DNA from 2 places in the Streptomyces sp. NPDC014801 genome. Region 2 is predicted to be linked to the other one. Evidence: riboswitches for the same ligand, from Rfam matches in the RefSeq annotation. Region 2 holds a riboswitch; the other holds the start of a gene.
What was found. A riboswitch is a leader RNA that binds a small molecule or an ion and turns the genes downstream of it on or off. The one in region 2 is predicted to bind ZMP and ZTP.
Positions count from the first base shown of each region.

Region 1 (4,202 bases), on a different contig from region 2:
ACGGGGGAACGATGGCCGACACACGGCGACAACTGCGCTCCGGCACGGTGGTCCTCGGCGGCATGGGACTGCTCGCCGCCGCCCTGACCGCCTGCTCCTCGGACCCGGACAAGCGCTGCGTGGACCGCGGCAGCTACAACCTCTCCAAGGGCTACAAGGTCGTCTCCGACAAGAACTGCAAGTCCGGCACGGGCACCGGCGCCTGGTACTACGGCGGCAAGAAGAAGAACGGCTGGGTCGACGGCGGCTCCTTCACCAAGCCCCGCAAGGGCGGCGGCGGTTCGGGCGGTTCCGGCGGCAGCCACGGCGACGGCGTCGACCGCGGCGGCTTCGGCGGCGGCAAGGGCAGCGGCGGCGGCTGAGCGGGACACCGGGAACCGAGAAGCCAAGGACGCGAGGACCCCACCACGCATGGAACGCCGTACCGTCGCACCCCGCCCCGGCTGGCAGCAGACCGTCGAGGCACAGGGCCTGATCTACCCGCTCACCCGCTACCCCGACGACTCCCTGCGCCCGTACTGGGACGAGAGCGCCTACTACGTCTTCTCGCTGGAGGAGGTCGAGGCGCTGGAGGAGACCGTCGAGGAACTGCACCGCATGTGCCTGGCCGCCGCCGGGCACATCGTCGCCACCGGCCGCCTCGCCGACCTCGGCATCACCGACCCGCGCGTCGCTGGCGCCGTCACCGAGGCCTGGCACCGCCGCGCCGAACTGCCCTCCGTCTACGGCCGGTTCGACCTGCGCTACGACGGCACCGGCCCCGCCAAGCTGCTGGAGTACAACGCCGACACGCCGACCTCCCTGGTGGAGGCCGCGTCCCCGCAGTGGTTCTGGATGGAGGACCGCTTCCCCGGCGCCGACCAGTGGAACTCCCTGCACGAACGGCTGGTCGCCGCCTGGCGCCACCAGGCGAAGCTGCTGCCGCCCGGCAGCCCGCTGTACTTCGCGCACTCCTCCGACGACGAGCTCGGCGAGGACCTGATGACGGTCGCCTACCTCAAGGAGACCGCCGAGCAGGCCGGCCTGGACACCGACTGGATCTCCATGGAGGAGATCGGCTGGGACCCGCTCTCCGGCCGCTTCGTCGACAACCGGCTCCGCTTCATCCGCAGCTGCTTCAAGCTCTACCCCTGGGAGTGGCTGACGACCGACCGGTTCGCCGACCACGTCCTCGACACCCTCGACAACGGCGGCGGCACCGGCTCCACCCTGTGGATCGAGCCCGCCTGGAAGATGCTGCTGAGCAACAAGGCGCTGCTGGCGATCCTGTGGGAGCTGTACCCCGGCCACCCCAACCTGCTGCCCGCCTACCTCGACGGCCCCCGCGAGCTGGCCGACGGCCCCGGCTGGGTCGCCAAGCCGCTCCTCGGCCGCGAGGGCGACGGCGTGACCGTCCACGAGGCGGGCAGCGCGCCCGGCCCGCGCGACGAACCCTGCTGCTACCAGCAGCTCGCCCCGCTGCCCGCCTTCGACGGCAACCACGTCGTCCTGGGCACCTGGGTCGTCGAGGACGAGGCGGCCGGCCTCGGCATCCGCGAGTCGTCCGGCCTGATCACCGACGAGTACGCCCGCTTCCTGCCGCACGTGATCCTCTAGGGGACTTCTCCAGCGCCGTGGGGCCGGCCCGCATGGTGGACGGCCCCGCCCGGCCGTCCGGCCCGCCCGGTAGGCTGACCGTGGGCCGTGACTGGCGCGCTGGGATGGGATGGACCATCGGGGAGCGGCCCCGTCCGACACAGTGCCGTGCGCCTGGGCCGTACCGTGAACGCTGAACGCCGACGTCCGGAGGTCCCCATGTCAGCCGAGCCGCTGTCCACCGAGTCCACCGCCTTCCGAGCCGCCCTCGACGTGATCCGTGCCGTCGAGCCCCGCGTCGCCGACGCCATCGGCCAGGAGGTGCACGACCAGCGCGAGATGCTCAAGCTGATCGCCTCCGAGAACTACGCCTCCCCGGCCACCCTGCTGGCGATGGGCAACTGGTTCAGCGACAAGTACGCCGAGGGCACCGTCGGCCGCCGCTTCTACGCCGGCTGCCGCAACGTCGACACCGTCGAGTCCCTCGCCGCCGAGCACGCCCGCGAACTCTTCGGCGCCCGCCACGCCTACGTCCAGCCGCACTCCGGCATCGACGCCAACCTCGTCGCCTTCTGGGCCGTCCTCGCCGACCGCGTCGAGGCGCCCTTCCTGCAGAAGACCGGCGTCCGCCAGATCAACGACCTCACCGACGCCGACTGGGCCGAGCTGCGCCAGGCCTTCGGCAACCAGCGCATGCTCGGCATGTCCCTGGACGCCGGCGGCCACCTCACCCACGGCTTCCGCCCGAACATCTCCGGCAAGATGTTCGACCAGCGCTCCTACGGCACCGACCCGGCCACCGGCCTCATCGACTACGACGCGCTGCGCGCCCAGGCCCGCGAGTTCAAGCCGCTGATCATCGTCGCCGGCTACTCCGCGTACCCGCGCCTGGTGAACTTCCGGATCATGCGCGAGATCGCCGACGAGGTCGGCGCGACGCTGATGGTCGACATGGCGCACTTCGCCGGCCTCGTCGCGGGCAAGGTCCTCACCGGCGACTTCGACCCGGTCCCGCACGCCCAGATCGTCACCACCACCACCCACAAGTCGCTGCGCGGCCCGCGCGGCGGCATGGTGCTGTGCGACGACTCCCTCAAGGACCAGGTCGACCGCGGCTGCCCGATGGTCCTCGGCGGCCCGCTCCCGCACGTCATGGCCGCGAAGGCGGTCGCGCTGGCCGAGGCCCGGCAGGAGTCCTTCCGCGACTACGCCCAGCGCATCGTCGACAACTCCCGCGCGCTCGCCGAGGGCCTCATGCGGCGCGGCGCCACGCTGGTCACCGGCGGCACCGACAACCACCTCAACCTGATCGACGTCGCCACCTCCTACGGCCTCACCGGCCGCCAGGCCGAGCAGGCGCTGCTCGACTCCGGCATCGTCACCAACCGCAACGCGATCCCGGCCGACCCGAACGGCGCCTGGTACACCTCCGGCATCCGCGTCGGCACCCCGGCGCTCACCACCCGCGGCCTCGGCACCGCCGAGATGGACGAGGTGGCCGGCCTGATCGACCGCGTGCTGACGGCCGCCGAGCCCGGCACCACCAAGTCGGGCGCGCCCTCCAAGGCGGCGCACGTCCTCGACGAGAAGATCTCCGACGAGATCTCCCGCCGCGCCACCGACCTCGTGGCCGGCTTCCCGCTCTACCCGGAGATCGACCTGGGCTGACCCGCGCTCACAGGTCGATCAGCTCCTGACGCGGCTCACGCGGCGGTCCGGCACGGTGCCGGGCCGCCGCGCGGCGTACCAGCAGCGTGCCGGCGACCCCGGCGGCGACCCCCGCGGCCGCCCACGCCACGCGCTCCCGCACACCGCCCCCGTCCTCGCCGGCCGGCGTGCCCTCGAGCAAGGGGAAGCCGTCGCCCGCCAGCCGGTCGTACACCCGGCGGGGCGCCCGGTGCCAGCGGATGTCGTCGTCCGTCAGGTCCGGCGCCGGGTCGGTGCGCACCCAGGGGGTGCCGTCCTCGGCGAGGAACAGCTGGTCCTGGCGCAGCATCGCCACGTCGCCGCCGGGGGCGCGCCGGGTCTGCGGCCAGCCCCCGACGCCGGTCAGCCCCCACAGCACGGTGAACCGCGCCGTGGGGTACCGCCCGCGCGTCCAGTCCTGCGGTACCGGCTCGGTACCGGTGCGCTCGGGCTCCAGCAGCTCGCGGAGCCCGTCGAACACCTTCTCCCCGGCATGCCAGGCCTCGGTGCGGCCACCGTCCGTGACGACGACGGCCACGTCGGGCTCCTCGGTCACGGCCCCGGCGGGCGCCGCGACCCCCAGCACGAGCAGCGCCGCCCCCACACCCCACGATCCCCTCATCGCGGCCCCTCCCTTGTTCGCCCCGCCCAGTCTGCGCGACCATCACCCGCTCGGGGAACGCCGTGGGACGGGTTGCCCCGGAGCGCACGGCACCCGGGGCTGCCGTGACCGCCGTGGGGTGCGCGGCCCGGCGGTGCGGGGTCACCCGCAGACGAACCACCAGCGACACCCCCTGTTACCGTCCCGGAGAAAGATCGGGTCGGGTCTGTTTCCGGGCTGTTCCTGTTCGGGGTCCGCGCTCTGCGAGAATGGGCGCATGGCCTCTGATCGACCCCGCGTGCTGTCCGGCATCCAGCCCACCGCCGGCTCGTTCCACCTC
Region 1 is NZ_JBIBXG010000007.1:77,410-81,611, reverse strand. Features, by position in the region: gene ACF1AL_RS17910 (hypothetical protein) at 12-362, shown strand; gene ACF1AL_RS17905 (glutathionylspermidine synthase family protein) at 412-1,596, shown strand; ZMP/ZTP riboswitch at 1,674-1,762, shown strand; gene ACF1AL_RS17900 (glycine hydroxymethyltransferase) at 1,795-3,243, shown strand; gene ACF1AL_RS17895 (hypothetical protein) at 3,251-3,883, opposite strand; gene trpS (tryptophan--tRNA ligase) at 4,140-4,202, shown strand, end outside.
Region 1: it holds a riboswitch for ZMP and ZTP, as region 2 does, so the genes downstream of both, ACF1AL_RS17900 (glycine hydroxymethyltransferase) here and ACF1AL_RS21235 (bifunctional 5,10-methylenetetrahydrofolate dehydrogenase/5,10-methenyltetrahydrofolate cyclohydrolase) in region 2, are expected to answer to the same signal.

Region 2 (4,202 bases):
CGATCCACACGTTGTTCTCGACGTCCCAGCTGCCGCCGTCGAGGGTGAACTGCCCGGCGGTGACGAGGCGTTCGATGCGGGTGGCCGTCACAGCGTCACCACCGAGCGCAGCACGCCACCGTGGTGCATCCGCGCGAACGCCTGCTCCACCTCGTCCAGTCGGACGGTCTCGGTGACGAACTTGTCCAGGGGCAGGCGCCCTTGCAGATGCAGGTCGATGAGCATCGGGAAGTCGCGGGAGGGCAGGCAGTCGCCGTACCAGCTCGACTTCAGCGACCCGCCCCGGCCGAAGACGTCCAGCAGCGGCAGGTCGAGCGTCATCTCGGGCGTGGGCACCCCGACGAGCACGACGGTGCCGGCGAGGTCGCGGGCGTAGAACGCCTGCCGGTAGGTCTCGGGGCGGCCGACGGCCTCGATGACGACGTCGGCGCCGAAGCCGCCGGTGAGTTCGCGGACGGCCTCGACCGGGTCGGTGTCCCGGGAGTTGACGGTCTGGGTGGCGCCCAGGGTGCGGGCGGTGGCCAGCTTGCGGTCGTCGATGTCCACGGCGATGATCCGGCCCGCGCCCGCCAGGTACGCCCCGGCGATCGCCGCGCCGCCGACGCCGCCGCAGCCGATGACGGCGACCGAGTCGCCGCGGGTGACACCGCCCGTGTTGATCGCCGCGCCGATGCCCGCCATCACCCCGCAGCCGAGCAGCCCGGCGACGGCGGGCGAGACGGCCGGGTCCACCTTGGTGCACTGGCCGGCGGCGACCAGCGTCTTGTCGGCGAACGCGCCGATGCCGAGGGCCGGGGACAGTTCCCGGCCGGTGGCGGCGAGGGTCATCTTCTGCGTGGCGTTGTGGGTGGCGAAGCAGTACCAGGGTCGGCCGCGCAGACAGGCCCGGCACCGGCCGCACACCGCGCGCCAGTTGAGGATCACGAAGTCGCCGGGCGCGACCTCGGTGACGCCGTCGCCGACGGACTCGACCACACCGGCCGCCTCGTGGCCGAGCAGGAAGGGGAAGTCGTCGCTGATGCCGCCCTGCTTGTAGTGCAGGTCGGTGTGGCAGACGCCGCACGCCTGGACGCGGACCACGGCCTCACCGGGTCCCGGGTCGGGCACGACGATCGTCTCGACGCGCACGGGTTCGTCCCGGCCCGGCGCGATCACACCGCGTACTTCCTGCGCCATGCTGCTCCATCCTTCCCTCGGCGGGGCATCCGTCCCGGTTCCGACCCTACGCGCGGCTCCCCTCCGCGGAGGGGAGCGGACGGGACATGCCGAGGGGCCGCCCCGACGGGCGGCCCCCGATGCGTGCGGTGGTCTCAGCCGACGGCCGGAAGCAGGCCGGTCACCGGGGCGACCAGGTCGGTGACCTGGTGCAGCTCGTTCAGCTTGTTGAGCTCGTTGACCTGGTTCAGCCCGGCCAGCTGCTGGGAGACCCGGGGGACCTCGTCCCGGTGCTCGGCCGGGATCTCGCTGGTGGTGAGCGAGTCGAGCACGCTGATCGGGTTCAGCTGGTCGGAGCCCAGGACACCGGCGTTCGCCGTGGGTGCGGTGAGACCGGCGACCCCGGCGGCGAGTGCGGCGGCGGCGACGATACGACGAGTGGAGATCATGCCTTCGACAACGGCCGCGGGGGCCGGGTGGACACGGCCACGCCGGGCCGCTCACCCGTCAGGCGCAGCCCGGCGGCTGCGCTTGCCGAGCCCGGCGGGGCGGAGGAGCCTTTGGGTTAGGCCCGTGCGGCCCGTCCCTTCCTCGGGTCGCGGGCCCGGCAAGGAGGTCACCATGGGCACCACCGCAGACACCGGATTCGACACGGAGACCTTGCGCAGGGGCATCGAAGGGGACACCGCCGACACGCTCGCGTCCCTCTACGCGGACGACGCGGAGATCCGCCTGGTGAACCGCAACGCCCAGCCCAGCAACCCGAAGGTGCTGCACGGCCGCGACGAGATCCGCGCGATGCTCGCCGACGTCTACAGCCGCGACCTGACGCACAAGCTCGAGCAGTGCGTGGTGGAGGGCGACCACGCGGCGTACAGCGAGTCCTGCCGGTATCCCGACGGCACCCGCGTCCTGTCCGAGTCGATGCTCACCCTGCGGGACGGCAAGATCTCCGAGCAGATCATGATCGAGGCATGGGACGAGTAGCGCGCCGACGGGGAGCTTCCGTCCAGGTCAGCTCGCGGCTGACCTGGACGTTCTCCGCGCGGGCCGGACGGGGCAAGGCGGGCGCGGCCCAGGTCTCCCGGCCGCGGCCGGTCACCGCGGCGACCCGGCGCGTGTCCGCCGCCGTGGTGCGCGCGGTCCTCACCGCGGCCCGCCCGCGCCTGCGGCCGCCTCCCGTGCGGACGGCTCGCACGGTACGGGCGGTACGGGCGGTGCCCACCGTCCGCAGGCGGCACCGGCGGAGGCGGTGAGCGGCGGCTCCGTGGACGCCGCGGTCAGGGGGTGGTGAGCGGCGGCCCGGCGGACCGTCGTGGTAAGCGGGTGGTGAGCGGCGGCCCGGTGGACCGTCGTGGTCAGGCGTGCCGTCCCGGCCCCCGGGGCGTGGGACGCCTCCGTTACCCTGGTCGCGGACCGTGACTGGCGCTGAGGTGGAGCACCACCGGGAGCGGTCCCGCAGAGTCGATGCCGTGCGCCTGGGCGAAGGTCACACCGCTCAGGAGTGCACATGACCCAGGCCCGCCTCATGGACGGCACCGCGCTCGCCCGCCGGATCGTCGAGGAGACCGCCCGGCGCGCCGCCGACCTCACCGAGCGCACGGGGACGGCGCCCGCCCTCGCCACGGTGCTCGTCGGCGAGGACCCCGCGTCCGTCACGTACGTGCGGATGAAGCAGAACCGCTGCCGTACCGCGGGCATCGCGTCGCGCCATGTGGCGCTGCCCGCGAGCACGACGACCCAGGAGCTCGTCTCCACCCTGCGCGACCTGTCCGCGGACCCGTCCGTGCACGGCATCCTGCTCCAGCACCCGGTCGGCGACCACATCGACGAGCGGGCGGCCTTCGAGGCGATCGCGCCGGAGAAGGACGTCGACGGCGTCACCTTCGCGTCCTTCGCGACGATGAGCTTCGGCCTGCCCGGCTTCGTGTCCTGCACGCCCGGCGGGATCATGCGCCTGCTCGACGCCTACGGCGTCGACCCGTCCGGCAAGCGGGCGGTGGTCGTGGGCCGCAGCGCGATCCTCGGCAAGCCGGCCGGCATGCTGCTGCTCGCGCGGGACGCGACCGTCACCTACTGCCACTCGCGCACCCCGGACCTGTCGGCGGCCGTGCGGGAGGCGGACATCGTGGTGGCGGCCGTGGGCCGCCCCCGGCTGATCCGTGGCCAGGACCTCAAGCCGGGCGCCGTGGTGATCGACGCCGGCTACAACGAGGGCAACGTCGGCGACGTCGACTTCGACTCGGCGGTGGAGCGGGCGTCGCTGATCACCCCGGTGCCGGGCGGCGTCGGCCCGATGACCATCGCCACGCTCCTGGAGCAGACGGTGGACGCGGCGGCCCGGCAGCTCGGGGCGGCCTGATCAGCGCGGCGGCCTGATCGGCGTGGCGGTCTGATCATCGCGGCGGTCTGATCGACGTAGAACTCCGGCCGCTCCGGCCGCCTGGTCGCCTGGCCGCCGCAGCGACCCGGCGTCGGGACGGCCGGACGCCGGGGTGGCCAAACGCCGGGACGGCCGGACGCCGGGGTGGCCGTCGTCCACCACTGCGGCGCGGATCACGTCAGACCGTGACCGGGTGTGTCGCGCATCTTGCCGGGACAGCCTCCCCTTCCTTACTTTTCAGTAAGTCGCTTGCGCATCACGTGTGTTCGGGTTCCACCCCACCCCGAGGAGCCGTCATGCCCGCCTTCAGGCCCAGACTTCTGTGCTGTGTCGCCGCCGCCCTCGCGCTCACCGCCGGCGCGCCCGCCACCGCCGCCCGTGCCGAGGCCGATCCCCTGCGGGAGGTGCTGTTCGTCGGCAACAACTGGGACGGCACCGCCGACGTCATCGCCTCCAGCGGGGACTTCGCGCGGATCGGCCGGATCGATGTCGTACCGGACAAGCAGCAGCGGCTCGCCGAGATCAACGCCGACCCCGTCAAGTGGGTGTACTTCATGGCGATCCGCAACAGCGTCGGCGAGGGCCACGACCAGTTCGCCGACGACATGTACTCCACGCCCGACGGCCGGTCGGTCGTCGTCTCCCGGCCGAGCTTCGCCGACGT
Region 2 is NZ_JBIBXG010000008.1:293,752-297,953, reverse strand. Features, by position in the region: gene ACF1AL_RS21260 (MBL fold metallo-hydrolase) at 1-91, opposite strand, end outside; gene ACF1AL_RS21255 (S-(hydroxymethyl)mycothiol dehydrogenase) at 88-1,176, opposite strand; gene ACF1AL_RS21250 (hypothetical protein) at 1,311-1,604, opposite strand; gene ACF1AL_RS21245 (nuclear transport factor 2 family protein) at 1,777-2,142, shown strand; gene ACF1AL_RS21240 (hypothetical protein) at 2,130-2,411, shown strand; ZMP/ZTP riboswitch at 2,564-2,646, shown strand; gene ACF1AL_RS21235 (bifunctional 5,10-methylenetetrahydrofolate dehydrogenase/5,10-methenyltetrahydrofolate cyclohydrolase) at 2,666-3,517, shown strand; gene ACF1AL_RS21230 (YncE family protein) at 3,835-4,202, shown strand, end outside.